4 regions of the Comamonas sp. w2-DMI genome follow, and region 1 is predicted to be linked to each of the others. Evidence: predicted binding sites of a transcription regulator. Region 1 holds the regulator's gene; each other region holds the start of a gene.
The links. Region 1 encodes sigma-54, which starts transcription at its own class of promoters, with help from an activator protein. Its sites were predicted from a motif close to TGGCANGNAANCTGCTTT; they were not measured.
Positions count from the first base shown of each region.

Region 1 (7,355 bases):
GTCTCGTTCTTGATGCCGTTGCTCAGCAGCGTGTATTCGCTGGCGTGGGCCTTCTGGTGGGCCTTGGCGCCGTCCTCCATGGTGCGGAAGAACTCGTTGGCCAGCGACTTCATGACCAGGGCCACCTTGGGCTTGTCCTGGGCCCGGGCCGCAGGGCCCCAGGCACCCGCCAGAGCCAGTATCGACAGGCCCACCGTAACCACCGCATGACGACGTTGCAACATAGCGCTCTCCCGGGCCTGGGCCCTTGTGACGTGGATGAAACCGGCCGCTCGCATGCGCCGGCGAACGCTCTCTTATAGGCCCTGGGCTTGCCGCAAGGAGTAGGAGAAATCCTCTGCTACCCACCACAAGCGTTGCTCTACAAACGCGCGCCGCGGCAGCGGCATGATGGACGCCAAGGAGAAAACCGCATGGAAGAAATCAGCTGGAACGACTTCATGAAAGTGGAGCTGCGCGTGGGCCGCGTGGTGCAGGCCGAAGTATTCAAGGAGGCACGCAAGCCTGCCTACAAGCTGCAGGTGGACTTCGGCCCCGAGCTGGGGTTGCGCAAGTCCAGCGCCCAGATCACCCAGCTCTACCAGCCCGGGGACCTGGTGGGCCGCCTGGTGGTGGCCGTGGTGAATTTTCCGAAGAAGCAGATCGGCCCCCTGATGAGCGAATGCCTGGTGACGGGCTTTCACAATGCCGACAGCCATGTGGCGCTGTGCGTGCCCGATGGCGATGTGCCGCTGGGCACGCGGCTGCTGTAGCCGGCCGCAGGCAAAATGGGCTTCATGGACACTGCATTCAATCCCCTGGTACGCGTTCGCACCGTCACCGCCTTCGTCAACATGCCCGCAGATGCCGTGCTGTGGCAAAGCTGCCTGACCCAGGCCAAGCAGCAGTGCGATGCCGTGGCCGATGCCATCGAAGCCCGGGGCTACCAGGTGCAGTCCATACGCATCGTGAGCAATCCGTTCGGGGAATTCATCGACGTTTCGGGTCTCGAGCCCGCATTGGCGGATCTGCAGCGCATCACGCAAATGCTCGGCGCCATCAACACGGGCAAACGCCGTATCCGCTTTGCCATCGGCGAGGCGCGCACCGCGCAGGAAATCGCGCTGCTGCCCCGGCTGATTGCCGCCCACGGCGACCTGTGCAATGCCTGCGTCAACATCGGCCTGGACGGCAATGGATTCCTGCAGGGCGAGCTGCTGCAGGCCAGCGTGCAGGCCATCCAGGAGATCGCCCGCAGCACGCCGCGCGGCGAGGGCAATTTCAATTTCACGGTCAACTTCAACTGCGCACCCGGCATTCCCTACTTCCCGGCCAGCTACCACCGCGGCCGGCACCACGGCGCCCTGGTGCTGGGGCTGGAAACGCCGGACCTGCTGGTGGCCGTGCTCGCCGGACTGCAGGCGCAGCGCCGCCAGCTGGACCACGCGGCCTGGCTGCAACTGGCCTTCGATCATCTGAGCCGCTCGCTCACCGAACATGCCACCGCCATCCAGCACTGCGCCGACCGGGTGGCGCTGGCCGATGGCTGGCTTGTCGCGGGCATGGACACCTCGGCCGCGCCGTCCAGGTTCTGCGCCTCCATGGTCGATGTCTACCGGCTGCTGGGCGTGCCCTACTTCGGCGCCAGCGGCACCGTGGAAGCCTCGGCGCTGCTGACGCGGGTGTTCAAGTCGGTGGCCGGCGTCACGCAGACAGGCTTCAGCGGCCTGATGCTGGCCGTCACCGAGGACGAGGGCCTGGCCCGGGCCAGCCTCGACGGCGAGTTCGACATCCGCGCCCTGCTGACCTACAGCAGCGTCTGCGGCATTGGACTGGACACCGTGCCCATTCCCGGCGACAGCAGCGCAGAGCAGATCGCCGCCGTCATGCGCGACACCGGCACCATGGCCTTCCGCCTCAACAAGCCGCTGACGGTGCGGCTGTTCCCCGTGCCCGGGCTGGCGGCCGGCGACCGCACGGCCTTCGAGAGCGCGGACCTGTGCAACTGCGCCGTGCTGGCATTACCTTGATTCCCCCGAGTCGCTTTGCGCCTTCCCCCTAAAGGAGGACGACGGCCTTTGCAGGAGCAGCCCCTGCTGCGGGACGGCCCTTGCCGGCCGTCCCTGGCTTGGAGCGCGCCCATCTCAAAGGCAACTTGATCTGCCCCATGTCCCTGCTGGAGGTGATCGGTAAAATCCGGGGTTATGGCAAAAATCATCGTCCTGGCACTGGTGCTGCTCTTTTTCGGCTGCGGGCTGTACATGCACCTGCGCGGCAAGGTCCGGCACAAGGTGCTGCGCCAGCTGTTCGACCACTCGACGTTCACGGCACCGTTCAACGTCTTCATGCTGATGTTCAGCAAGGTGCCGCGCACGCCTTACCTGCCCACCAGCACCTTCCCCGAGCTGGCACCGCTGCAGGCCAACTGGCGCGAGATCCGCGAGGAAGCCGTCAACCTGCACAAGAACATGCAGATCAAGGCCGCCGCCAACAACGACGACGCCGGATTCAACTCCTTCTTCAAGACCGGCTGGAAGCGCTTTTACCTCAAGTGGTACGGCGATGCCCACCCCTCGGCCATGGAGCTGTGCCCCAGGACCACGGCCCTGGTCAAGTCCATTCCCAGCGTGAAGGCGGCCATGTTCGCCGAGCTGCCGCCGGGCGCCAAGCTCAACCTGCACCGCGACCCGTATGCGGGATCGCTGCGCTACCACCTGGCCGTGCTGGCGCCCAACGACGACCGCTGCATGATCGAGGTCGACGGCCAGCCCTACAGCTGGCGCGAGGGCGAGGGCGTGATCTTCGACGAGACCTATATGCACTGGGCCGAGAACCGCAGCGAGGGCAACCGCATCGTGCTGTTCTGCGACGTGGAGCGGCCCATGACCAACCGCTTCGCGCAGTGGCTCAACCACTGGCTGGGCAAGAACGTGGTGGCCGCGGCCAGCTCGCCCAACAACGAAGGCGATCCGCGCGGCTTCATCAGCCGCATCTTCAAGATCTCGTTCTACATGGGCCAGTACCGCCGCCGCTTCAAGGCCTGGAACAAGACGGTCTACAAGATCACCAAGTTCGGCCTCATGCTGGCCGCGCTGGCCCTGCTCATCTGGTGGCTTGTGCCGAGCTGACGCGCTGAAGGCCTGCGCGCGCTGCGCCGCCGAGGGCCCGATCCCGGGCCCGCCAAAAAACCGCCCTGCGCTGCAGAGGCGGTTTTTTTACAGCGCCTTGCGCAAGGTCGTGGTCGGGATCTTGAGCTGCTCGCGGTACTTGGCCACGGTGCGGCGCGCGCATTCGATGCCCTGTTCCTTGAGCATGTCGGCCAGCTTGGCATCCGACAGCGGCTTCCTGGGGTCCTCGGCATCGACGAACTGCTTGATCAGCGCGCGCACCGCCGTGCTGGACGCGCTGCCGCCGGTCTCCGTGCCCAGGCCCGAGCCGAAGAAGTACTTGAGCTCGAACGTGCCCTGGGGCGTGGCCATGTACTTGGCCGTGGTCACGCGGCTGATCGTGGACTCGTGCAGGCCCAGCGCATCGGCGATGTCGCGCAGCACCAGCGGGCGCATGGCCAGCTCGCCATGCACGAAGAAGTTCTTCTGCCGCTCCACGATGGCTTCGGACACACGCAATATGGTGTCGAAGCGCTGCTGGATGTTCTTGATGAACCAGCGCGCCTCCTGCAGGCGCTGCTGCAGCAGGCCGTGGCTTTCCTCGCCGCGGTGGCGGCGCAGCACGCCCGCATAGACGTCGTGCACCTTGAGCTGGGGCATGACGTCCGGATTCAGCCGCACCGCAAACTCCACGCGGCCCGCACCTGCGCGCACCGGGCGCACGATGACGTCCGGCACCACGATCTGGCGCTCCACATTGGCAAAGCGCCTGCCCGGGCGCGGCTCCAGGCGCGCAATCAGGGCCATGGCCTCGCGCAGCGCTTCCTCGCGCGCGCCGCACAGGCCGGCCAGCTTGCGCACATCGCGCCGGGCCAGCAGGTCCATGGGCTGGGCGCAGATGGATTGCGCCAGCTGCAGCAGGGACAGGCGCGCGGGCGTCGTGCCTTCGTCCTCGGCCTGCTGCAGCAGGTCGCGCAACTGCAGCTGCAGGCATTCGGCCAGATCGCGTGCCCCCACACCGGCGGGCTCCAGGCTCTGCAGCAGCTTGAGCGCGATGGCAAAGCGCTGCTCCAGCTCCTCGCGCTCTTCCAGGTCGCCACCGGCCAGGCCGGCGGCCAGCTCTGCCAGCGGCTCCTCGAGGTAGCCGTCGTCGTTGAGCGATTCGATCAGAAAGCTCAGCGCCGCGCGGTCTTCCGCGCCCAGGTGCAGGCTCAGCGCCTGGCGGTGCAGATGGTCGGTCAGGCTTTCATGCTCGCACGCCAGGCTGATGGCGTCGTTTTCTTCGTCATCCGCCTGGCGGCCCTTGGCCGCCGGGGCTGCAGAGATATCCCATTCGCTGCTGCCCTCGCCGCCCCATTCCCCGTCCAGACCGCCGGCGTCGCCGTCGTCCGGGCCGTCATTGCCGCCGGTGTTCCATTCCAGCGTTTGCGGAGTTTCGGCGGGTGCGGGTTCCGCTATGAATTCGGAAGCTGCTTGCGCCTGGTATTCCGAATTCTCAGAGCGAAATTCATCTGCAATCAAGGATTCATTGGCGCTGGCAGCTATTGCTTCGTGAGCATCGGCTTCGCCTTCCGTCTCCCGTTCGAGAAACGGATTGTCGTTGAGCATCTGCTCCACTTCCTGCGCCAGCTCCAGCGTGGACAGCTGCAGCAGCTGGATGGACTGCTGCAGCTGCGGCGTGAGCGACAGATGCTGGGAGACCCTCAGCGACAGGCCAGGCTTCATGGACGCCTACATCCTGAAGTGCTCGCCCAGGTACACGCGGCGCACGTCGGCGTTGTCCACGATTTCCTCGGGCGTGCCCTCGGCCAGCACATGGCCGTCGCTGATGATGAAGGCGTGGTCGCAGATGCCCAGCGTCTCGCGCACGTTGTGATCGGTGATGAGCACGCCGATGCCGCGGTCCTTGAGGAAGCCGATGATGCGCTGGATCTCGATCACGGCAATGGGGTCGATGCCGGCAAACGGCTCGTCCAGCAGGATGAAGCGCGGCTGCGTGGCCAGGGCCCGGGCGATCTCCACGCGGCGGCGCTCGCCGCCGGACAGCGCCAGCGCGGGCGACTGGCGCAGGTGGTCGACGCGCAGCTCCTTGAGCAGGCTGGTCAGCCGCTCCTCGATCACTTCGCGCGTCAGATTTTTGCCCTGCTCGTCCTTTTGCAGCTCGAGCACGGCGCGCACGTTGTCTTCCACGTTGAGGCGGCGGAAGATCGACGCCTCCTGCGGCAGATAGGACAGACCCAGGCGCGAGCGCTGGTGGATAGGCATGTTGCTGACGTCATGCTCGTCGATGAAGATCTGCCCGCCGTCGCTGCGCACCAGGCCCACGATCATGTAGAACGAGGTGGTCTTGCCCGCGCCGTTGGGGCCCAGCAGGCCCACGACTTCGCCCTTCTGGACGGAAAGCGAGACATCCTTGACCACCTTGCGGCTGCCATAGGACTTGGCCAGGTGCCGGGCCTGCAGACGGCTTTCGGCCACGGCGTTGCTGCTGTCCATGCTCATTATTTCTTCTCGCCGCCGATGGTCAGGCTCTGGCGCAGGGGTTCGCCGGCAGGCACGGCCGGCTTGGCCGCGGCCCCCGGGGTCGCGCCCGGCGTGCCTTCCTTGGGCGCCATCACGGCGCGCACGCGGCCGCCCTGGCCCACCGAGGAGCTGGGCAGCCCGCCGCTGGTCTTCTGGCCGTCGACGGTGTAGACGTCGGTGATATTGTTGTAGACGATGATCGAGCCCGTCACCTCGTCGCTGAGCTGGCCGCCACGGTAGCGGCGCATCTCGCCGCGGCGGATGAACTTGACGATATCGGCCTTGCCGTCGTACTCGATGGTTTCGCCCTCGCCTTCGATGAATTCATCGGGCTGGCCGCGTTCGGTATCGCGCTTCTGGCGGAAAAAGGCGCGCTTGCCCGGCTCGGCCTTGACCACTCCGTACTGGTAGCCTTCGGCATCCTGGCGCACGTCCAGCTGGGCGCCGCGCAGCACGATGGTGCCCTTGGTCATCACCACATTGCCGGTGAAGACGCTGGTCTGCGCCAGCTCGTCGTGGCGCAGCGCGTCGGCTTCGATGTTCATGGGCTTGGCGCTGTCGGCCTTTTCGGCCTGCGCCATGCCGGCAAAGGCGGCCAGGGCCGCTGCCAGCACGAGGGGGGAAAGTCGTTTGGTCATGGAGGGCACGTTTCTTGCATACATTGTAGTCACACCCTTGGTCCGGACCCCGCCAGAAAAAAGCCCGCACAACGGCGGGCTGTCTGCAAAGCGCTGGCGCAGCTTGGTGAATCAGGCCTTGCGGCTGGAGGCGATCAGCTGGTCCACCACGCGCAGCACATTGGTCATGTTGCCGGCCTTGGTGCCATCGGTGTAGTAGCGGCCGGCCACGCCCAGAGCGGGTACGCCTTCCAAATCATATTCCTGCTGCAGCTGCGTGGCCTTGCGCACCTGGTTGGCCACGGAGAAGGAGCCGAACATCTCCTTGAACTTGGCCATGTCCACGCCCTGCTTGCCCATCCAGTCGAAGATCTGGTCTTCCTTTGACAGGTTGATGCGCTCCACGTGGATGGCATGGAACACCTTGGCATGCATGGTGTTCACGAGGTTCATGCCTTCCAGCGTGTAGTAGAGCTTTTGCTGGGGTACGAAGGAGGCATTGAAAGCCACTGGTACGCGGTGCACGACCACGTCGGCCGGCGCCGCATTCTTCCAGGCCGCAAACTGGGGCTCGAAGGCATTGCAGTGCGGGCAGTTGTACCAGAAGAATTCGATCACCTCGACCTTGCCGGCAGGTGCGCTGACCTGGGCTGGCTTGGCCAGCTTGACATAGTCCTTGCCTTCCTTGGGCGCGGCGGCCTGGGCCCAGCTGGCGGAGGTGCCCAGCGTCAGGGCGCTGGCAGCGGCAGCCGAAGCGGCCAGGGAAAAATTGCGGCGTTTCATCTCAACAAACTCCTTGAGTTCAAGTCTGCAATATCTGAGGCGCCTGCCTCACAAAAGTTCAACCAGCGCACCAAACTGGCACACCCAAAGCAAGAACCGCCCGCAGTAAAGGCCGTCGTTCCCCTTGAGGGCGCCTGGCTAGGGGAAGCCGCGCAGCGGCTCAGGAGGCAACGCTACTTTGCCGCCCGCACCAGTGTCGATTCCACGCCGGCGCCGTCGAGCTTGCCCTTGAGTTGCTCGGCATCGTCGCGCTTGGTGAACGGGCCTACGCGCACGCGAAAGACGGTGATACCGTTCTGCTCGCGCTCGCTGATGCGGGCTTCCCAGCCCAGCATGGCCAGCTTGG
Region 1 is NZ_JBANEL010000007.1:187,676-195,030, forward strand. Features, by position in the region: gene V8Z74_RS10035 (sugar ABC transporter substrate-binding protein) at 1-224, opposite strand, end outside; gene V8Z74_RS10040 (tRNA-binding protein) at 414-752, shown strand; gene V8Z74_RS10045 (DUF711 family protein) at 777-2,009, shown strand; gene V8Z74_RS10050 (aspartyl/asparaginyl beta-hydroxylase domain-containing protein) at 2,184-3,107, shown strand; gene V8Z74_RS10055 (RNA polymerase factor sigma-54) at 3,195-4,811, opposite strand; gene lptB (LPS export ABC transporter ATP-binding protein) at 4,818-5,582, opposite strand; gene lptA (lipopolysaccharide transport periplasmic protein LptA) at 5,588-6,247, opposite strand; gene V8Z74_RS10070 (thiol:disulfide interchange protein DsbA/DsbL) at 6,359-7,009, opposite strand; gene V8Z74_RS10075 (SPOR domain-containing protein) at 7,183-7,355, opposite strand, start outside.

Region 2 (7,355 bases), on a different contig from region 1:
GAGCCGGGGGCTGGCGATGATGGCGTTGCCGTAGAGCTTGACGCCGTAGTCGGCGAAAGGCATCACGGTGATGTCGGCGGCCTTGACGCCGCGTGCCTCCAGGTTCAGCAGCGAGGTGAAGGTGAAGCCGGTGATCGCATCCACATCGCCGCGCACCAGCATGGTCTCGCGCAGCGGCGGATCCATGGCCGTCCACTGAACGGATCCCACCTGGTTGGCCTTGGCGAACAGCGCAAAGCCGCGCCGGCCCGCGTCGAACACCGGCGCGCCCAGCTTTTTGCCCGTCAGGTCGGCAGGCCTGGCGATGCCGCTTTTCTTCAGCGCCATCACCGAGGCAGGCGTGTTGTTGTAGACCATCATCACGGCCACGGGCTGGTTGGGTACGTCGGGGTTGTTGGCCTGGAACTCCATCAGCGCGGCCAGGTCGGCAAAGCCCATGTCGTAGGCGCCCGAGGCCACGCGCTGCACCACGCCGCCCGAGCCGCTGCCCGCGTCGATGGCGACATCCAGGCCTGCTTCCCTGAAGTAGCCCTTTGCAGCCGGCTGGAGAAAGAATGCGGCCGGGCCTTCGAAGCGCCAGTCGAGCTGGAATTTCAGCGGTGTGGCGGCCTGTGCCGGCGCCAGGCCGGCACAGGCGGACAGCGCCAGTACGGTGTGCAGGAACAGTCGTTTTTGCATGGTGGCTTCCTCTCTGATGAAATGAAAACGGGAATGGGGATCAGCTTTTCCAGGCTCCGCGGTGGGAGGCCGAGGCCTCCTCGATCAGCGCCGGGCCTATGCATTCGATGGGGTGCGAGGAGGCCGCGAAGACATCGCGGCAGGACAGCTCGGCGTCTTTCTGGTCCAGCCGCTCGCCACGGAAGGCGCGCAGCCGCACCGCGTCTATGCCGTAGACCACGCGGCCTATGGCGGACCAGAAGATGGCGCCTGCGCACATCACGCAGGGCTCCGCCGACGAATAGAGCGTGGCGCCCGCAAGCTGTTCGCGGGTGTGATGCGGACTGGCTGCGCGGATGGCCGACAGCTCGGCATGTGCCGTGCAGTCGCCGCTTTCGCCGTTGGCATTCGAGGCTTGTGCAAGCACGCTGCCGTCGGCGCCGACGATGAGCGCGCCAAAAGGCCGGTTGCCGCGCGCGCGGGCCCGGTCGGCCAGCGCAATGGCCTGGCGCAGATGGCGGCCGTCGTGCTCGTGGAGCCTGCATTCGACAGGCATGGAGGGGGTGGAATCTGCCATATGCATCCGCCTTCAGGCCTTGGCCGTGCGTGCCGCTGCCGTGGGCAGCAGGCTGCGGTTGAAGATGCTGTCGACGGAGGGCTGGGCCTTGAGCGAGAAGGCCTGGGCCACTTCCGCTATCTGTTGGGCCAGCAACTGCGGATGGATGTCGCCCAGGCCGTGCCTGTGCGTGTCGGCGCCGGCCACGTACTGGCGGGTGATGGCCCAGCGTGCCAGCTCCACCTTCTCGTCGAGGATGGGTTCGCGCTGGCGCATGGCGGCCAGCGCGGGGCCCGGATCGGCCAGGGTCTCGACGATGGCGCGGTTGCTGGCGCGCAGAAAGGCCGCGACCGCCTGGGGACGCTCGGCCATCAGGTTGCCGGATGCCAGGATGGCATTGCCGTAGAGGTGCACGCCTGCATCGGTATAGCGCAGCACGGCCAGCTCCTCGGGCTTCATGCGGGCGAACAGCGACACGGCCGAGTCGTGGAAATAGGTGGCCGCGTCCACGTCGCCGCGCACCATCACGTTGTCGCGCGCCGAGAATTCGGTGGTGGACCAGGTGAACAGGTCGGCCGGCAGGTTCTGCCTGCGGGCCACGATGGGCCAGGCACGGCGTGTGGACTCCACCGCCGCGGCAGCCACCTTCTTGCCCTTGAGGCTGGCGAAATCCTGGCCGATGCCGCGGTCCTTGCGGCCGATGATGACGAAAGGCGCCCGGTTGTAGTACTGGTAGACGGCCTGCACCCTGGCCGCGCCGGGGTTCTGTGCCTGGAACTCGATCAGGGCGCTGAGATCGCCCAGCCCTAGCTGGTAGGCGCCGCTGGCGACGCGCGTGATGGATGCCACCGAGCCCGAGCCCACGTCGATGGACACGTCCAGGCCTTCCTCGCGGTAGTAGCCTTTTTGCTGCGCCAGCAGGAATGGCGCTGTCTGGGACGTGATGCGGTAGTCCAGCGTGAACTTGAGCGGGACGAGAGTCCTGTCCTGCGCATGGGCCAGCGGCGCGCAGGCAACGGGAAGAGCGGCTAGGAAATGGCGGCGTTGCATGATGGATGTCTCAGGTCAGGAGGACAACAACCCCGCCTAGGCACCGGTGTCCGATGGCGGGAATGACATGAGCAATTTCCGGGCGCTGCGCGATGCGCAAGGCTGAACGCTTCTACTCGTGGAACCATTCAAGCAATAGGCGTGCCGGATTGCCTGCCGTGCATCGGCCTGCTGGAGATGCTTCAGCTTGGTGCCTGGGAGCCCTTTGCCGGGACCTGTTCGTTCGTGCCTCGCACCAGTTTGGGGCCGCTTCGGAAAGCGGCGCCCTGTGCGACGAACTGGCGCGCAACTTGCATTGCGCAGCGGCAAGAGTAGAAGCGTTCAGCGTGCACATGCGGCCTGCCCGGCCGGCCTCGCGGGTCATTGCTCTTGTCCCACAACCAAGGCAATCAAAGGAACCTGCCATGCATACGCTTCATCCCTCCGCTCCATCCACGGCCTATGCGCTGGGCGAACTCGACAAGGAATCCCGCATGGGCGGGATGGGCGAGGAAACCCATTCGCGCGAAGTGCGCATCGTCGATATCTCCGACTTTGAGGCGCGCCGTGCCGAGATCGCCGAGCAGATCTGGGCTGCTTCCGTCGAGATCGGCTTCTTCCAGGTCTCGGGCCACGGCATTGCGCTGGCTGATATCCAGGCCGCCTTTGCGCGCGCCGAGCAGCTTTTTGCATTGCCGCGCGAGACCAAGGCCCGGTGGCCCCTGGCGTGCAATGCAGGCTGGGAGCACAAGGCGCAGATCCGTCCCTCCACCAGGACGCCGGACCAGAAGGAGTCCTATCAGGTCACCCGGCCGCGCATGGAAGGCCTGTGGCCCACAGACCAGGAACTGCCGGGCTTTGAGCGGGCCACGCTCGATTTCGAGCACCAGTGCTGGACCGTGGGCATGCAGTTGCTGTCATGCTTTGCGTGGAAGCTGGGCTTCGATGACGATTTCTTCACCCGCGCGCACAACCCCGCGTCGCCTGCCTACCAAAGCACGCTGCGCATGCTGCATTACTTCGCGGTCGATCCTGCGCTCAAGGGCGAACTGGGCCTGTGGCGCGCGGGCGCGCACACCGATTTCGACTGCCTGACGCTGCTGTTCCAGCGCGAGGGGCAGGGCGGCCTGCAGGTGCTGCCGGGCAAGGAGATGGAGTCGCGGCAGTGGACTTCCGTGGAGCCGGTGGAGGGCGTGATCACCTGCAATATCGGCGACATGCTCATGCGCTGGAGCGACGATCGGCTGCCGAGCAACTTCCACCGCGTGCGCAACCCGCTGCCGCACGAATACCAGGGCGCGCGCTACAGCCTGGCCTTCTTCTGCCAGGCCAACGAGGATGCCGTGATCGAGGGGCCTGGCAAGAAATATCCTCCCATCACCGCAGGGGAGTATCTGCGCCAGCGCATCAGCGCCAATTTCTCCAGCCGCTACTGAGCGATTGCCCCGGGCGTCAGGCCGCCATGAAAAAAGCCGCCAGGTCTTGTGACTTGGCGGCTTTTTCGGTGTCTGGTGCCCGGGGCCGGAATCGAACCGGCACGCCTTGCGGCGGGGGATTTTGAGTCCCCTGCGTCTACCAATTTCACCACCCGGGCTGGCGTAGTGCAGATAGAAATTATGGCACAGTATTGTTCATGAAAAATTATTTGACCATCGAACATGCTATCGGTCACACGCCGCTGGTGGCATTGCAACGCATTGGCGCGGATGCAAACCGTGAGCGCGGCAACGTGGTGCTGGGCAAGCTCGAAGGCAACAATCCCGCCGGCTCTGTGAAGGACCGGCCTGCACTGTCCATGATCCAGAGGGCGGAGGAGCGCGGCGAGATCAAGCCCGGCGATGCGCTGATCGAGGCGACCTCGGGCAACACCGGTATCGCGCTGGCCATGGCGGCGGCCATCAAGGGCTATCGCATGATTCTCATCATGCCCGAGGACCTGTCCATCGAGCGCGCCCAGACCATGAAGGCCTATGGCGCCGAGCTGATCCTCACGCCCAAGAGCGGCGGCATGGAATATGCGCGCGACCTGGCCGACCAGATGGTGGCCCAGGGCAAGGGCGTGCTGCTGGACCAGTTCGCCAATCCGGACAATCCGCGCGCCCACTACGAGACCACGGGCCCGGAACTGTGGGAGCAGACGGGCGGCGAGATCACGCATTTCGTGAGCGCCATGGGCACCACGGGCACCATCACCGGCGTGGCCAGGTTCCTCAAGGAAAAGAACCCCGGCATCAGGATCATCGGCGCCCAGCCCGCCGAGGGCTCGCGCATTCCCGGCATCCGCAAGTGGCCCGAGGAATACATGCCCAAGATCTACGACGGCAGCTTGGTCGACGAGCAGGTCTCGGTAACCCAGGACGATGCCGAGGACATGGCCCGCCGCATGGCGCGCGAAGAAGGCATTTTTGCCGGCATCTCGGCTGCCGGCGCCTGCTGGGTGGCCCAGCAGATCGCCGAGCGCGAGCGCAATGCGACCATTGTTTTCGTGGTCTGCGACCGTGGCGATCGCTATCTCTCGACAGGCGTTTTCCCCGCCTGAACATTTCTTTTGAGCATGGATGCAGCGCCCCCTTCAGAGGGGCGCTGCGCATTGCCGGCGCTTGACGCCGCGATCACCAGGAAAGTGGAGGGTTTCATGGCCTATGAGACACGTTTCTGCACCAACTGCAGCACCGAGCTGCAGTGGATTACCGCCACGGAAGACAGCGGCAATGTGGCGCGGCTGCGCTGCCAGGCCTGCGGCTGGACGCATTGGGGCAATCCCACGCCCGTGCTGGCGGCCGTGGTCGAGGGCGATGACGGCCGTGTGCTGCTGGCGCGCAATGCGCTGTGGCAGGAAGGGGTGTTCGGCCTGATCACCGGCTTCATGGAGGCCGGCGAGTCGCCCGAGGCCGGCATTTGCCGCGAGGTGCTGGAGGAGACCGGGCTGAAGGTCAAGGCGCTGCGCCTGCTGTCGTGCTCCGAATTCCTGCGCATGAACCAGGTTCTGATTGCCTACCATGTACGCGTGGACGGCCGGCCCGAGGACGTGAAGCTTTCGCCCGAGCTGCTGGAATACCGCTGGCAGACGGCAGAGGAGTCGCTGTGCTGGCCCGCTGGCACGGGCTATGCGCTGGCCGAGTGGATTAAGCAAAAGGGCTTCGAGCCGCGCTTTGGCGCCTTCCGCCCTGGGCAAAATCCCGAGCCCGACCCGGCGCGCTGGCCTGTGAAGTACTGGGCCGAGGACCCGCGCTTTGTTGTGGCCCCCGCGCTGGACTGAAAGCCTGCCGGGCAAAGACCGCGTCGGCCTTGCCATGGCGCGGCTTTCCTAAAATCCTGTGCCATGCAGCGAGGCGGTCCGGCCGGGCCGGATCTGCCGCCGCGTCAGGAATCTTCAAATGCACATAGACCAAGAAATCGATACCCGCGGGCTGAACTGCCCGCTGCCCATCCTCAAGGCCAAGAAGGCGCTGGCGGCCATGGAAAGCGGCCAGCTGCTCAAGGTGGTGGCCACCGATACCGGCTCCATCCGCGACTTCCAGGCCTTTGCCAAGCAGACCGGCAATGCGCTCGTGGAGCAGCAGACGGTGGGCGACGAGTTCATCCACATTCTCCGCCGCCGCTGAGGCGGCCATGGATCCATGAGCTGCCAACGCGCAAAGGGCCTGCATTTGCAGGCCCTTTGCATTGGAGGAGCGCGCAGGGGATGCGTCAGATGCTCAGGTTCTTGAGGTAGTCGCGGAAGCTTGCGCCGACCTCGGGGTGCTGCAGCGCCAGTTCCACCGTGGCCTGCAGAAAGCCTTCCTTGCTGCCGCAGTCGTAGCGTTTGCCCTTGTACTGGAATGCGTAGACGGCTTCGGTCGCCATCAGGCGCTCGATGGCGTCGGTCAGCTGGATCTCGCCGCCCACGCCCTTGGGCTGGTTGCGGATCTCGTCGAAGATCGCGGGCGTGAGCACATAGCGGCCGGCCACGCCCATGCGCGAAGGCGCCTTCTCGGGAGCGGGCTTTTCCACGATCTCCTCGATGCGCATCAGCGCGCCGCCGGCAGCCTCGCCCTTGACGATGCCGTAGCGCTTGGTGTGCTCCAGCGGCACTTCCTGCACGGCCAGCAGCGAGCGGCCCTGCTTCTGGAAGGCGGCCGTCATCTGCGCCATCACGCCGGGGCCGCCGTTGTCGCCCACCATCAGGTCGTCGGCCAGGATCACGGCAAAGGGCTCGTTGCCCACCAGCGGCTCGGCGCACAGCACGGCATGGCCCAGGCCCAGCGAGCGCGGCTGGCGCACGAACAGGCAGTTCATGTCGGCCGGGCTGATGCTGCGCACCAGGTCCAGCATGGCCTGCTTGCCGGCCTGCTCGAGCTCGTTTTCCAGCTCGTAGGCGGTGTCGAAATGGTCCTCGATGGCGCGCTTGCTGCGGCCGGTGACGAAGACCATGTCGCGGATGCCGGCCTCGTAGGCCTCTTCCACGGCGTACTGGATCAGCGGCTTGTCCACCACGGGCAGCATCTCCTTGGGCGATGCCTTGGTGGCGGGCAGAAAGCGGGTGCCCAGGCCGGCGACGGGGAAGACGGCTTTGCGGACGCGGGTATGGCTCATTTTTGCTCCTGAAATAAAAGCTGCCAGCGCTGGTTGGCAATGGAATTTCGCAGATTCTTCCTGCAAAACCTAATGCCTGCAAGCGCTGGCAGCTTCTGTTTTTGCATCAACCCAGGCGGGCGAGCTGCTCCTGGATGCGGACCAGCGTGGCGCCGAAATCGGCCACGCGCTTCTTTTCCTGCTCGATCACGGCCGGGGGCGCCTTGGCCACGAAGGCCTCGTTGGACAGCTTGCCGTTGGCCTTGGCGATCTCGCCTTGCAGGCGCGCGGCTTCCTTGGACAGGCGGGCCTTCTCGGCGGCCACGTCGATCTCGACGAACAGCGCCAGGCGGATGTCGCCGACCACGTTCACGGGCGCGCTCTGCGCGGCCTGGCTCCAGGCCGCCTCGTCGTCGAAGACCTTGACCTCGCTGAGCTTGGCCAGGTTCTGCAGCACGGCGGCATTGGCGCGCAGGAAGTCGGCGTCGGCGGCATTGCCGGCCACGGCCAGCAGCGGCAGGCGCTGGGCGGGCGAGACGCCCATCTCGCCGCGCAGCGT
Region 2 is NZ_JBANEL010000027.1:33,999-41,353, reverse strand. Features, by position in the region: gene V8Z74_RS21895 (ABC transporter substrate-binding protein) at 1-678, opposite strand, end outside; gene V8Z74_RS21890 (nucleoside deaminase) at 719-1,234, opposite strand; gene V8Z74_RS21885 (ABC transporter substrate-binding protein) at 1,247-2,263, opposite strand; gene V8Z74_RS21880 (isopenicillin N synthase family dioxygenase) at 2,668-3,678, shown strand; tRNA gene V8Z74_RS21875 (tRNA-Leu) at 3,752-3,836, opposite strand; gene cysM (cysteine synthase CysM) at 3,876-4,781, shown strand; gene V8Z74_RS21865 (NUDIX domain-containing protein) at 4,878-5,501, shown strand; gene V8Z74_RS21860 (sulfurtransferase TusA family protein) at 5,620-5,847, shown strand; gene galU (UTP--glucose-1-phosphate uridylyltransferase GalU) at 5,933-6,817, opposite strand; gene V8Z74_RS21850 (valine--tRNA ligase) at 6,924-7,355, opposite strand, start outside.
Region 2: the regulator sigma-54 is predicted to act here: its motif matches at 2,543-2,560, upstream of V8Z74_RS21880 (isopenicillin N synthase family dioxygenase).

Region 3 (7,355 bases), on a different contig from region 1:
CGCACGCGCAGGTTGCCGGCCACGCCCGCCACCCGCGGATCGTCGAAGTGGCGCGTGGCGTTCTCCACCATGTCGTTGTCGAACGAGGTATCGCCGTCCAGCGCCATCACCACGTCGCCGGTGGCCAGTGTCAGCCCCGCGTTCAGCGACGAGACCCGGCCGCCGCGCTGCCACTTGGGCAGCACGGCGACTTCGCGCCCCTCGACGCCTTCCCAGCGCCTGGCCTCGGACAGCGCCGCCTGCAGCGTGTCGCTGTTCTTGATGGCTCCGTCGATGATGGGAATGATCTGGATGCGCCCCGCATAGCGCTGGTTCACCAGCGAGCTGATGGTCTTGCGCACATCCTCGCCCTCCGAGTAGCAGGTGATGAGGCAGGACACGGACGGGTACTGCAGGCGCCGGGCCGGAGCGCGCCAGTGGCGCAGCCCGTAGCGCAGCATCCCGCCCACGACCAGCGCATAGAACGGCAGCTCCAGCAGGACCACGAACGGGAACAGGTTGAAGGCCAGATCCCATGCGCCCCGCGTGCTGAAGCTGTGCGCCAGCAGCCAGAACGATTCGACAAACTGCTGCCACATGGTCAGGCCTCTTGCAGCGTGCCGGCCTGCATCTTCTGCATCAGGTTGCTGGCGGACGGGGCTTCCTTGCCGCCGGTCACGGCCTTGACCTCCATGCTGCGCAGGCGCACGGACAGGGCCAGGTGCTTGGACTCTCCCTCTTCCTGCGCCAGCTTCTCCATGGCTTTTTCGATGCGGCTTTGCAGGCCCTGCGGCATGGTGTAGGGCAGGATGACCCACAGGCTGTGCTCGTCCACGCGGGTGATCAGGTCGGACTCGCGCAGCTGCGCATTCAGGCGCACGGCGAATTCGTCCAGCAGCTCGGTGATCTGCCAGGAGCTGAGCTGCTGGTCCGGCAGGCCGGTGTGCTCGAGCTCCATGCGCATCAGGTGGAAGCTGAACTGGGGGTTGCGCGCCTGGATGTCGCTGGCCCAGTCCAGCATGCGCTTGAAGCCCTGCGGGTCCACATAGTTGCGCGCCTTCAGCGGCGGATAGGCCTCGCCCACGCCGCCATTGCGCACGGACTGGCGCCCGCTGGCGCTGAGCATCAGCGTGCCGACCTCGCGCACCTCCAGCTCGTCGGGCGTGCTGGTGCGCGCGCAGTCCAGGCAGCGCGCCTGCACCATGGAGTCGACCGAGGAGCGCTGGCAGCTGCGGCAGTGGTACTGGGCCAGCGGCTTGTCATAGTCCACGCCGATGTGGCGCAGATGCACATGGCATTTGGGGCAGGCCAGCGTGCCGCCCTCGACGAACTGCGATTCGGCGCTGACATGGCCGCAGGCAAAGCAGTGCAGCGTCGGTTCGCGGCGGATGTCCAGGCTCTGGCAATGCGGGCACACGTCCACGAAGTGGATGTGGGCCGAGCCGCAGCCCGAGCACAGCCGGGTGCGGTCCACCAGGCCCTCGGAGCGCAGCAGCCCGCGGCGGCGCAGCTCCTCGAGGGTCTGCGAAACATTCTCCTGCGCGCAGGCCAGCTGCTCCGCCACCGGATAGCGGTAGAGCTGGTCGCTGTCGCGGTCGAGCAGCGGCCGAAAGCCCGCCTGCTGGCCGCGCTCGTAGAGGAAATACAGCAGGCGCTCCTCCAGCCCCAGCACGTCGCCGGGGTCGGGCAGGGTCTGGCGGCGCAGCGCCATGCCTTCGGTGATTTCGCGCGCCCGCTCCACGCTGCACAGCGCATCCACATACAGCTGCGCATCGCGCAGCGCCGGCTCCGCGAAGACCGGCAGGTTCCACCAGTCGCTCTGGCGGATGCGATGAAGCCAGTTGCGCCAGACCTGGTGCGGTACGGAGCGCAAGTAAATACCCTGCGGTTGCACGCCGGAGCGCATCAGCGCGTCCAGATCGGGGTAGGTGACAGACCGCTCTGACTCAGGGGCTGCTGCTGTGGTGAGCGGCCCCAGAAATACCAAGCTGGCCTTGGTGCGGATGGCTGTATCCATCAGACTCTCCTCTGTAGTGTGCGCCAGGCTGTACAAGCCCGGGGCGCGGTTTCGGAGAGGTCATTTTTTCGGCAGTCCGTGACGCTTCGCCTACCGTTTTCATAGGTTTTAAATTTTGAAAACCAAGTTGCCGTTGGCGAACAAACAGGCCCCCTCTCCGTTACCGCTACATCCACATACAGAGTCGAAAAACCGGGGCGTCCGCGGCCTGCCGATCCGGGTTTTCAACCACCCTGCTCCCACTGTGGTCACCCTAGTGAGGGCGCGATTCGACACAAAAATCCACCTTCGATACACATGAGCAGCGTTTCGTCGGGAACTGTTGGCAGACATGTAAACATGAACCGCCGTTCTGGCACGCCCGCAGGTAACATTTGCTGCACCCAATAACCCCAGGAATTGCCAAAAGTAGTCCAAAGGCTTGTTTTCATGAAGGAAAAAAGCGCCACCTTCCGGCGCGGGGCTGGCCGGCCAGGCCGCCAAAGCAGGGGACAATAGGCGTTTTTCTGGATTCGCACGACATGACCGACAGCCAACGCCCCGAACTTCCCGACCACCTGTCCATCGACCCGCGCAGCCCCCACCATGTGGCGGCCGTGTTCGAGCACGACATCGGCATCCGCTTCAACGGCAAGGACCGCTTCGATGTGGAGGAATACTGCGTGAGCGAAGGCTGGATCAAGGTGCCGGCCGGCAAGACGCTGGACCGCAAGGGCAAGCCGCTGCTGATCAAGCTCAAGGGCACGGTAGAGGCCTACTACCGCTAGGAACTCCCCCGGTCTCCGGGGCCCGCGGCACCTTGGCGCGGCAAGGCCGGCGCCGGCCGGATCCGCGCTCCAACGCCGCGACCGCCCGCTCAGCGCTGCGGCCCGGCCGCCGCGTCCGCCGGACCGGCAGTAGCGCGCCGGCTCTGGATTTCCTCCAGGCGCGCGGCGGCCTCCTCGCCCTTCATCTCGCCCACCCTGGCGCGCACGGTGGCATCCATGTACTGGCGGATGAAATCGTCTCCCACGCGCCAGTCCTGGCCCTCCTGCACGAAGTCGAAGCTGCCCTCCAGCACCGCCCACTCGCTGCGCCCCAGGGCGGCCAGCAGGCGGTCGCGGTACTCGGCCTGCAGGCGGCACGACCATCTTCCCTCGCCCAGCGGCCGGCATGCGCCCAGCGGCTGGATGTTGCGCACGGCACCGCGCGCAATGCCTTCGGCCGGCGGCACGTCCGCGGCATCCCCCCGGCGTTGCCGCTTGTCCATGGGCTGCGCGGGCCGCATCTTCTCGAAGCTTTCCACGCCCTGTTCGAAGGCCGCGGCCAGGCGCCGGGCACCGGCCGGCTGCCCCGCCTCGATGGGGCGGCCGTCGGCATCGACCTGGCTGTAGCGCGCGCGCAGGACGCGCGGATGGCCGCTCTCCACCGCCATCCGCCCTTGCCCGTCCGGCGCGATGGTGTAGGCCATCGTGGAGGATTGCTCGCCGATCTTCACCGTGGCCACGCAGCCGCGCGAACGCTGGGCCTTGAGGTAGCCCAGCTCCTCGACATCCGAGAACGTGGCCGTGAACATGTCCGAGGCGGGCGGCTCGGCGGACAGGAGCTTCTTCATGCGCGCGCGGAACATGCCCATGCGCAGGGCCTGCTGGATGCCGGCGTCGTCGCAGCGCGGCGGCGCGGCCGGTACCAGCACATACCAGGCCACGGCCGCCGCCAGGGCCGCCGCACCGCCCAGGGCCAGCCAGGGCAAGCGCGGGCGCGCCTGCTGCCGAAGCTGCGCGATCTCCTGCTGCATGGCCGCCCGCATTTCCTGCAGCGCCTGCCGGCGCGTGGCATTTCCGGCAAACATGCCTTGCGACACCGCCAGTTCCTCCATCTCCTCCAGGTCCTGCACCGACAGAATCCGCTCGTGCATCAGCCACAGCAGGACGCCGCCGAGGCTGCCAGGGGGCTCGCATTCCAGGTCCTGCAGCCGCGTGCGCGCCTGCGCATGGTGGTCCGGGCGGATCACGCCTTCGGCGAGCAGACGGTCGAGAACGGGAGTGGCGCTGGAATCCATGGGCGAGGAGGGGCAGACAGGCGGGCAGGCCGCAGGCGCGGCTCCGGGACGCGCCATGGTAGCGCCCGCGCATGGGCCGCCATGTAGGCGGGCATGGATGGAATGCCGCAGCTGCCCGGCTCGCTTCGCTTCTTAAAAAAGAGCATCTTGCGCTGAATCCACAAGGAATTCTTCAACAGAATTCATGAAATTCCTTGCAGGCAGTGCGCAAGCAGCTCTTTTTTCATGAGCAGGCAGCCCTGCGCCTGCCTGCTTCAGCGCCGGCTCCGCCCGCGATCATGCCAGCGCCTCGGCCGGGCCGAAGAACTCGTAGCGCACCTGCTTGTCGGGCACGCCCACATTCCGCAGCAGGCGGCGCAGCACGCGCATGAACGGACGCGGGCCGAGGAAGTACACGTCGGCATCGCGCGAGGCGGGCAGCCATTCGTTGAGCTGCTGCTCGGACAGATAGCCGACGGCATCGGCCTGGTCCTCGGGCACGGCGCGGTCGTAGCAGTAGTAGCGCGTGAGCTGCGGATGCTCGGCGGCCAGCTGGTCGATGCGCTCGCGGAAGGCATGGACCGAGCGCTCGCGCGCGCAGTGGATGAAGGTCACGGGACGCCGGGCGGCCAGCGCCGTGGCCAGCATGGGCAGCGTGGGCGTGATGCCGACGCCGCCGCTGATCAGCACCAGCGGCTTGTCGCTGTCCTGCAGCGTGAAGTGGCCGGCCGGCGGGAACAGCTGCAGCGTGTCGCCCGCCTGCACCTGGTCGTGCAGGAAATTGGACACCTTGCCGCGGGGCTCGCGCTTGACGCTGATGCGCAGGCTCCTGCCGTTGGCCGGTGCCGACAGCGAGTAGTTGCGGCGCTGCTCCTGGCCGTCCACCGTCACGCGCAGGCCGATGTACTGGCCCGGCAGGTGGGCAATGACCTTGCCGCCGTCGGCGGGCACCAGGTAGAAAGACGTGATCTCGGCGCTTTCCTGCACCTTCTTCTCGACGGTGAAGGCGCGCTCGCCGCGCCAGCCGCCTTCGGCCTGGGCCGTGCGGTCGTACACGCTGCGCTCGGCGGCGATCAGGATGTCGGCCAGCTGCTGGTAGGCCGCGCCCCAGGCGGCCAGCACCTCGTCGGTCGCGATCTCGGCGCCCAGCACCTCGCGGATGGCGCGCAGCAGGCAGGTGCCGACGATGGGGTAGTGCTCGGGCTGCACCTGCAGCGCCACGTGCTTGTTGACGATCTGCGCGGGCAGGTCGCCCAGGGCTTCGAGCCGGTCAATGTGCTTGGCATACATCAGCACGCTGTGGGCCAGCGCACGCGGCTGGGCGCCGCTTTGCTGGTGGGCCTGGTTGAACAGCGGGCGCACTTCGGGATGCTCGCCCAGCATGGTGTTGTAGAAATGGGTGATCAGCGCCTCGCCGCCGGTCTCGAGCAGCGGTACGGTGGATTTGACAATGGCGCGTTGGTTCTCGGTCAGCACGGAAAAACTCCTTGGTCGTGGCCCGCCCGCTGGCGGGATCGGCAAGAACATTGCAATCGCCGTGCCAGCCAATGGCTTCTTCCAGAACAAGGACTTGCGCCATGCACAGTCAAATCGACACCATCCAGTTGTAGACTTTATGACATCAATCAGTGTCGTTATGACTACATCCAATATTCTCAACGCCGTCATCCCGCTGGTGGCCGACCTGGCCCAGGACCTGCCCGAGCGCGAACGCCTGCGCCGCCTCCTCGCCGCGCTGCGCACCCTGCTGCCCGCCGATGCCGTGGCCCTGCTGCGCCTGGACGGGGAGTGGCTGCATCCCGTGGCCATCGACGGGCTGGTGCCCGATACCCTGGGCCGGCGCTTCCGGCTGGCCGAGCATCCGCGCTTTGCCCAGCTGCTGGCCGCCGGCCAGGCCATGCGCTTTGCGCCCGACAGCCCGCTGCCCGACCCCTATGACGGCCTGGTGGCCAACCACGGCCAGACCATTGCCCATTTGCATGTGCACGACTGCATGGGCTGCGTGCTGCAGGCCGGCGGCCTGCCCTGGGGCCTGCTCACGCTCGATGCGCTGGAGCCCGGCCGCTTTGCCGACCCGGCCTCGCTCGCGCTGCTGCAGGCCTTCAGCAACCTGGCCGCAGCCACCGTGGCCACGGCCGAGCGCGTGCACCAGCTCGCGCAGCTGGCGCGCTCGGCGCGCGCCCCCGCCTCGGGCCATCCGGCCGCCAGCGGCGAGCGCGAAATGCTGGGCCACAGCCCTGCCATGCGCCAGCTGGCCAAGGATGTGGCCCTGGTCGCGGCCAGCGACCTGAGCGTGCTCATCACCGGCGAGACCGGCACGGGCAAGGAACTGGTGGCCCGCGCCGTCCACGCCCAATCGGGCCGCGCCGGCCAGCCGCTGATCAGCATCAACTGCGCGGCACTGCCCGACAACCTGGTGGAAAGCGAACTCTTCGGCCATGTGCGCGGCGCCTTCACGGGCGCGCTGTCCGAGCGCAGCGGCAAGTTCGAGCAGGCCCACCACGGCACGCTGTTCCTCGACGAGGTGGGCGAGCTGTCGCTGCCCGTGCAGGCCAAGCTGCTGCGCGTGCTGCAAAGCGGGCAGCTGCAGCGCCTGGGCTCGGACCGCGAGCACCATGTGGACGTGCGCGTGATCGCGGCCACCAACCGCGACCTGGCCGAGGATGTGCGCGCCGGCCGCATGCGCGCCGACTTCTACCACCGCCTCAACGTCTATCCGCTCAGCGTGCCGCCGCTGCGCGAGCGCGACAGCGATGTGCTGCTGCTGGCCGGCTACTTCCTGGAGGAAAACCGCTCGCGCCTGCAGCTGGGCGGGCTGCGGCTCGACGCTGGGGCCCAGTCGGCCCTGCTCACGCATGACTGGCCCGGCAATGTGCGCGAGCTGGAGCACCTGATCAGCCGGGCCGTGCTCAAGGCCCTGAGCCGGGGCAACACCGGCAGCGCGCCGGCGCGCGGCGGCTCGCGCCCGCGCATCGTGACGCTGGGCGCCCATGACCTGTGGGATGGGAGAAACGCGCGGGAGGCGGGCACCGCGCCCGCCCTGGCCGCGTCGCCGGCCCTGCCGGGCCTGGCCGTGACGGACCTGCCTGCCGCAGCGCCAGCCGGCCTGCGCGAGGCGGTGGCCGCCTATGAGCGCGACCTGGTCAGCGCCAGCCTGGCACGCCACCACGGCAGCTGGGCCGCCGCAGCGCGCGAGCTGCAGATGGACCGCGCCAACCTGCAGCGCCTGGCCAGGCGCCTCGGCATCAGGCGCTGATGCCCGCCGGGCCGGTCAGCGGCTCTTGACGTCCAGCAGCTCCACGTCGAAGTTGAGCGTGGCGTTGGGCGGAATCACGCGGC
Region 3 is NZ_JBANEL010000035.1:2,209-9,563, forward strand. Features, by position in the region: gene V8Z74_RS23410 (glycosyltransferase family 2 protein) at 1-578, opposite strand, end outside; gene V8Z74_RS23415 (TackOD1 domain-containing metal-binding protein) at 581-1,996, opposite strand; gene V8Z74_RS23420 (DUF3297 family protein) at 2,518-2,763, shown strand; gene V8Z74_RS23425 (hypothetical protein) at 2,853-4,094, opposite strand; gene hmpA (NO-inducible flavohemoprotein) at 4,314-5,492, opposite strand; gene norR (nitric oxide reductase transcriptional regulator NorR) at 5,653-7,272, shown strand; gene V8Z74_RS23440 (FKBP-type peptidyl-prolyl cis-trans isomerase) at 7,288-7,355, opposite strand, start outside.
Region 3: the regulator sigma-54 is predicted to act here: its motif matches at 5,542-5,559, upstream of hmpA (NO-inducible flavohemoprotein).

Region 4 (7,355 bases), on a different contig from region 1:
GAAGGAATACTACCTGTCCGCCGTGACCGACCGTGCCACGCAGAAGGTGGCCTTCATCGCTTCGAGCGAAGGCGGCATGGACATCGAGGAAGTGGCGCACTCCACCCCCGAGAAGATCGTGACCGTGATGGTCGACCCCCTGCAGGGCTTCACCCAGGCCAACGGCGAAGAGCTGGCCAAGGGCATCGGCATGCCTGCCGATTCCGTCGCGCAATTCATCGACGTGTGCACCAAGATCTACAAGTGCTACATGGACACCGATGCCTCGCTGGTGGAAATCAACCCCCTGAACCGCGACTCCAAGGGCAACATCATCGCCCTGGACGCCAAGTTCAACTTCGACTCCAACGCCCTGTTCCGCCACCCCGAGATCGTGGCCCTGCGCGACCTGGACGAAGAGGATCCCGCTGAAATCGAGGCTTCCAAGTTCGACCTGGCCTACATCAGCCTGGACGGCAACATCGGCTGCCTGGTCAACGGCGCCGGCCTGGCCATGGCCACCATGGACACCATCAAGCTGTTCGGCGGCGAACCCGCCAACTTCCTGGACGTGGGCGGCGGCGCCACTCCCGAGAAGGTCACCGAAGCCTTCAAGATCATGCTCAAGAACCCCAAGGTCAAGGGCATTCTGGTCAACATCTTCGGCGGCATCATGAAGTGCGACACCATCGCCACCGGCGTGATCACCGCCTGCAAGGCCGTGAACCTGTCCGTGCCGCTGGTCGTGCGCATGAAGGGCACCAACGAAGAACTGGGCAAGAAGATGCTGGCCGAATCCGGCCTGCCCATCATCAGCGCCGACACCATGGCCGAAGCCGCCACCAAGATCGTCGAAGCCGTCAAGTAAGGCCCGGAGAACAGAACATGTCTATCTATATCAATAAAGACACTCGCGTCATCACCCAAGGCATCACCGGCAAGACGGGCCAGTTCCACACCGAGAAGTGCATCGAGTACGCGAACGGCAAGAACTGCTTCGTGGCCGGCGTGAACCCCAAGAAGGCCGGCGAAAAGATCTTCGACGTGCCGATCTACGCCTCCGTCAAGGAAGCCGCCAAGGACACTGGCGCCACCGTTTCCGTGATCTACGTGCCGCCCGCAGGCGCTGCCGCCGCGATCTGGGAAGCCGTGGAAGCCGACCTGGACCTGGCCATCTGCATCACCGAAGGCATTCCCGTGCGCGACATGCTGGAAGTGCGCAACAAGATGAAGGCCAAGGAAGCCGCCGGCGGCAAGAAGACGCTGCTGCTGGGCCCCAACTGCCCCGGCCTGATCACGCCTGACGAGATCAAGATCGGCATCATGCCCGGCCACATCCACAAGAAGGGCCGCGTGGGCGTGGTGTCCCGTTCCGGCACACTGACCTACGAAGCCGTGGCGCAGCTGACCGAACTGGGCATCGGCCAGTCCTCCGCTGTCGGCATCGGCGGCGACCCGATCAACGGCCTCAAGCACATCGACGTGATGAAGGCCTTCAACGATGATCCCGACACCGACGCCGTGATCATGATCGGCGAAATCGGCGGACCCGACGAAGCCGAAGCCGCCCGCTGGTGCAAGGAACACATGAAGAAGCCCGTGGTCGGCTTCATCGCCGGCGTGACGGCCCCTCCCGGCAAGCGCATGGGCCACGCCGGCGCGCTGATCTCCGGCGGCGCCGACACGGCCGATGCCAAGCTGGCCATCATGGAAGAGTGCGGCTTCACCATCACCCGCAATCCTTCCGAAATGGGCCGCCTGCTCAAGGGCCTGCTGTAAAAGCGAGCATCAAGGGTGCGTGAAACTGTGAGCACTTACGCAGTTTCACGAACAGATACAGGCAGGTATAGCCACTAAACTGCCGTCACCCAATAAAAGATCAGCGCCATGGGTATCCCATGGCGCTTTTCCATTCATAACGCGGAGTGACCATGGAATTTCTCAGCAGCGCCGACTTCTGGATCGGCCTCGTCAAGATTATCTGGATCAACATCATCCTGTCGGGAGACAACGCCGTGGTGATCGCGCTGGCCGCACGATCGCTGCCGCCCGAGCAGCAGAAGAAGGCCGTCATGTTCGGTTCGGGCGCGGCCGTCGTGCTGCGGATCGTGCTGACCGTGGTCGCAGCTAAGCTGCTGGAGCTGTCCTTCCTGCAGATCGTGGGCGGCTGCCTGCTGCTGTGGATCGGCTACCAGCTGCTGACCGGCGACGAGGACGGCGAAGGCGAATCCAAGGGCACCAGCTCCATGATGGCTGCCGTGCGCACCATCCTGATCGCCGACCTGGTGATGAGCCTGGACAACGTGATCGCCGTGGCCGCCACCGCCCAGGGCAACATGGTCCTGCTGATCCTGGGCCTGGCCATCAGCATCCCGCTGGTGATCTTCGGCTCCACGCTGATGATCAAGCTCATGGAGCGCTTCCCCGTCATCGTCACGCTGGGTGCCGCCCTGATCGGCTGGGTCGGCGGCGAGACCATCATGAACGACAAGGTGCTGCACGGCTTTGTGGAAAACGCCCCCTGGCTGCACTATGTGGCCGCCGCGGCCGGCGCCATCCTGGTCGTGGGCCTGGGCAAGTTCATGCAGGCCCGCAAGCCGCAGGAAGAAGCCAGCGCGGCCTGAACGCGGCCCGACCCGGCAGCGGCCGATGCGGCTGCCAGCCCCTGAAAACGCACTGCACCGGCAGTGCGTTTTTCATTGGGCCTGCGCCAAGCCGGCCTGCACCAAGCCGGCATGTGCCGGGCGGTACACCGCGCACCGCGCTCCTGCAAGCCCGCGGCGCATGTCCATGACGCCAGCAGCAATAGTGCCCCGCGCCACGGCGCGGCAGATGACTAAACTGGACCGTCATCGACCCAGGCGGCAATGCCGCTTCTCTTGCGCGCTGCACGGCGCATCCTGGCGGAAACATGCACCTGGGCAAAGGAAGCCTGCCCATGGAAGCCCTGCTTGCCGCCGATTTCTGGATCGGCCTGTTCAAGATCGTCTGGATCAACATCATCCTCTCGGGCGACAACGCCGTGGTGATTGCGCTGGCGGCGCGCGGCCTGCCGGCGCACCAGCAGAGAAAGGCCATCGTGTTCGGCTCCGGCGCCGCCGTCGTGCTGCGCATCGCACTCACGGTGGTCGCCGCGCGGCTCATGCAGCTGCCCTTTGTCGAGATCATCGGCGGCCTGTTGCTGCTGTGGATCGGCGTGGGCCTGCTGCGCGAGGACGACAGCGCCGATGACGCAGACCGCCAGACGGCCCGAACCGGCATGATGGCCGCCATACGCACCATCCTGCTGGCCGATCTGGTCATGAGCCTGGACAACGTGATCGCCGTGGCCGCAGCGGCCCGCGGCGACATGCTGCTGCTGATCCTGGGACTGGCCATCAGCATCCCGCTGGTGGTCTTCGGCTCCACGCTGATGATCAGGCTCATGGACCGCTTTCCCGTCATCGTCACGCTGGGCGCGGCCCTGATCGGCTGGGTGGCCGGGGAAACCACCACCGGCGATGCCGTGCTGGCCGCGCTTGCCGAGGCCACGCCATGGATCCACTATGCGGCGGCGGCCACCGGCGCGCTGCTGGTGGTAGTGACCGGCAAGGCCTTGCAGGCCCGGGCCAACCGCAGCGCAGCGGCGTGACGGATGGAGAGATAAGCTCCCGAAAAAGGAGCTACTTGCGCCTGCTGCCTCTCAATAACAGGCTCTAACATCCCCATACCCAATGAGCAGCAAGCGCTGCCCGCTCCTGATTTCATACCGCTTGCGTAACGGGCACCCTCCCCGGCCTTTTCATGGAAGCACCGCCATGCCAAGATCAGGAGCCGGTTCCCGGTCTCGCCGCCTCTTGCGCCACCCTCCCATGCTGCCCCCGTCGCCCCTGCCGCGCTCCACATCCAACGTCGTCCGGCCCGCCGTGCACATGGTGGCGCGGACCGACACGGGGCTGCAGCGCAGCAACAACGAGGATGCCGTCGCCATCCACCCGGATGCCAGGCCCTGGCCCGTCGCCGTGCTGGCCGACGGCATGGGCGGCTACAGCGCCGGCGAAATCGCCAGCGCCATGGCGGTGAAACTGGTGCCCGCCGCCTTGCAGGATGCTCCGGCTGCGCCCGCCCATCTGGAAACGGCGCTGCGCGATGCGCTGCAGCTGGCCAATGCCGCCATTTTTTCCGCGGCCAGCAGCACGCCCGGCTGCCGCGGCATGGCCACCACCGTGGTCGCGGCCGCCGTGCTGCCGGAGGAAGTGGTTTTCGCTCATCTCGGCGATTCGCGGGCCTACGGCTGGCGCCAGGGCGCGCTGACCCGCATCACCCATGACCATTCGCTGGTGCAGCGGGAAATCGACGCCGGCCATATCCGCGAGCAGGACGCCCGCAGCTCCGGCCTGAGCCACCTGGTCACGCGCGCGCTGGGCGTGGGCCACGAGGTCGAGCCCGACATCAGCCGCTGGCCGCTGCAGGCCGGCGACCGCATCATGCTGTGCTCCGACGGCGTGACCGACATGCTGAGCGACGAAGAAATCGGGAAACTGTTCGCCGAACAAGCTCCGCTGCCCATCCTCTTGACCGCTCTGGTGCAGGCCGCCAATGCAGCGGGCGGCAAAGACAATATCGGCGTCATCCTGATGGAGTCGACAGCCGTTGAAGCAGGACCGGACTCACTGACGGCGCCATAGCGCATCAGCGACCGCCGGTCTCTTTTCCCGCAGGACGGCAGACGGATGCGGCAGCAGAACATGGCAAGGCCTGATGAACAGGCCGGAAACCGGCACTGCCGAACACGCGCCACTCCACCGCAGCGCCTGGCTTTGGGAAGCTTTGTAGAATCTCCGCCCGGCCCTGCCTTGGTTTCAAACAGTTACGATAATGGCAATGACCAAGGCCAGCCCTTGGCCCAAGACAGGAGCTTTTTCAGCATGCCCACTCTGGTCATTTCTATCGACGGTGCTGTGATCAAGGAGGTCCAGCTCACCAAGGAACGCACCACCCTGGGCCGCCGACCGTACAACGACATCGTGATCGACAACCTCGCCGTCAGCGGCGAGCATGCCGTGCTGACCATGGCGAACGGCCTCGTCACCATCGAAGACCTGCGCAGCACCAATGGCACCCATGTCAACGGCAACGCCATCGAGCGCTGCACGCTCAAGAATGGCGACCTGCTGGATGTGGGCCGCTACAAGATCCGCTTCCTGGACGAGGAGGCGGACAAGCCCTCCAGGCGCCACGGCCTGACCGCCACGCTCAAGGCCATGGCGGCCACGGCTGGCGAAACCCACGGGCTGGGCAGCAAGCTCAGCAGCCCCTCGGGCTTTGGCGAAGTGTCCAGCTTCTCCTCCACGCTGCAGGGAGTCCCTGCACTTCCCACCCAGCGCCGCGCCACCATCCGCATGCTCACCGGCGGCCTGGCCGGCCAGGAAGTCGCGCTCTACAAAGTGGTCACCACCCTGGGCAAGCCCGGCGTGGCCATTGCCTCCATCACACAAAAGCCCCATGGCTTTGTGCTCACCCACATTGAAGGCGAAAGCACCGCCCTCAAGCTCAACGGCCAGAATGTCGGCCCGCTGCCCGTGCCTTTGCTGCACGGCGATATGGTGGAACTGGCGGGCACGCAGATGCAGTTTGTAGTGGGGGAATGACGCTCGACGTCGCTCCTACCCTCGACTCTGACATTCAACAGTTGCAGTCACACCCGAGGACAGCGTACAGCCAGCATCGACCAGCGCACTCCTGGCCGGAACTGCAGCCTTTCGCGTCACAAGAAACGCCATTCAAACTGACAAAAACGTCACTCCCATGTATCCACATGCCAAAAATGTTCTTAATTGTGTTTTAGATACACAAAGACACATTTGATGCGCTTGAACACTACTTGCGCTACTTGGCACGGCAGTTGCTTACATCCACTGCGTCATTTACAACCGAGGGAGTAAACATGAAGCGTTCCATCCAAAAGGGTTTCACCCTGATCGAACTGATGATCGTCGTGGCGATCATCGGTATTCTGGCCGCCGTGGCTTTGCCTGCTTATCAAAGCTATATGGCCAAGTCGCGTTTTGCTGAGGTGGTGCTACAAGGATCGGCATGTCGCTCTGACGTTTCAGCTAAATACCAGACCTCCATGGACGCACTCTCTGCCACAAACCCCGGCCCTGGTGGCTGGGGCTGCGAAATTCCTGCAGCGAACAGCAAGCCCGTGGCTGGAAAGTACGTACTTGAAATCGCGACGAATGATATTGGCGCAGCTCGCTTGACTCTCAAAGATACGGCCAACAAGGAACTTGGCATTCCTGACGGCGAGTACCTGTACTTTGTACCTCTGAAAAAAGATGGTACCAACATTGCAACTACAGATTTGGCAGGAGCAGACAAGGGTGGTCTTACGGGCCAACAGATTGGTGGCATGAAGTGCATGGCCTCAACGAACGCAAAGGCTGAATTGAAGAAGTTGTTGCCTGGTAGCTGCTCTGTTGGTGATATTCCCGGTGGCTCAGATTTCAAAGCTGCATCGTCTTAACAATAAACTTTAAATAGTAAAAGGCCTCATTTTAAATGAGGCCTTTTTTCTTATGAAAATTTATTTCTAACTACAAATTTCTTTTTAAGATAAATTTATTTTATAAATTCTTGTAATTTTATTAAATGAGATAATTAGTCTTAGTTAGACGCTAAAAATAATTAGTTTAAAGACGAATATTTCCTCGGTTAGCGATTTAAAAAGCTAATCGCAGGCCATCCAATTCCCCGACTTCCCCCCCCCGCTTCTCCAGCACCCTCACTCCCCCCATCACCATCCCCTTGTCCACCGCCTTGCACATATCGTAGATGGTCAATAGACCGACCTGCACGGCGGTCAGGGCCTCCATCTCCACGCCGGTCTGGCCCTTCAGCTCCACGGTTGCGGTGCAGAGGATGGAGCTGGTTTCGGGCTGGAGTTCAAAGTCCACGGCCACACGGGTCAGGGCCAGCGGGTGGCACAGGGGGATCAGGTCGCTGGTCTTCTTGGCCGCCATGATGGCGGCGATGCGGGCCACGCCCAGCACGTCGCCCTTCTTGGCCGTGCCGCTTTGAACGATGGCCAGGGTTTCGGGTTGCATGGTGATGCGGCCTTCGGCTATGGCGATGCGGTGGGTGGCGGGCTTGGCGCCGACATCCACCATATGGGCCTGGCCCTGGGCGTCGAAATGGGTCAAGGAAGACATGGCTGGTTTTCTCGCAAGATCGTCACCGCTTGCTGCCAAAGCGAAAAATGCATGGTGGGCAAGCAGCAGGAAGAATGTAAAAGCCGGCCAGAGCGGGAATCTTCCGGCCCTGCCAGGCAACCAAGGCATGATAGCCGTGACTCTTCCCAGCCGATGCATCCGTGACCGCCATGCCATTTTTCA
Region 4 is NZ_JBANEL010000010.1:120,826-128,180, reverse strand. Features, by position in the region: gene sucC (ADP-forming succinate--CoA ligase subunit beta) at 1-847, shown strand, start outside; gene sucD (succinate--CoA ligase subunit alpha) at 865-1,758, shown strand; gene V8Z74_RS12640 (TerC family protein) at 1,911-2,603, shown strand; gene V8Z74_RS12635 (TerC family protein) at 2,918-3,610, shown strand; gene V8Z74_RS12630 (Stp1/IreP family PP2C-type Ser/Thr phosphatase) at 3,891-4,646, shown strand; gene V8Z74_RS12625 (FHA domain-containing protein) at 4,887-5,609, shown strand; gene V8Z74_RS12620 (pilin) at 5,906-6,487, shown strand; gene moaC (cyclic pyranopterin monophosphate synthase MoaC) at 6,684-7,172, opposite strand; gene V8Z74_RS12610 (M48 family metalloprotease) at 7,343-7,355, shown strand, end outside.
Region 4: the regulator sigma-54 is predicted to act here: its motif matches at 5,853-5,870, upstream of V8Z74_RS12620 (pilin).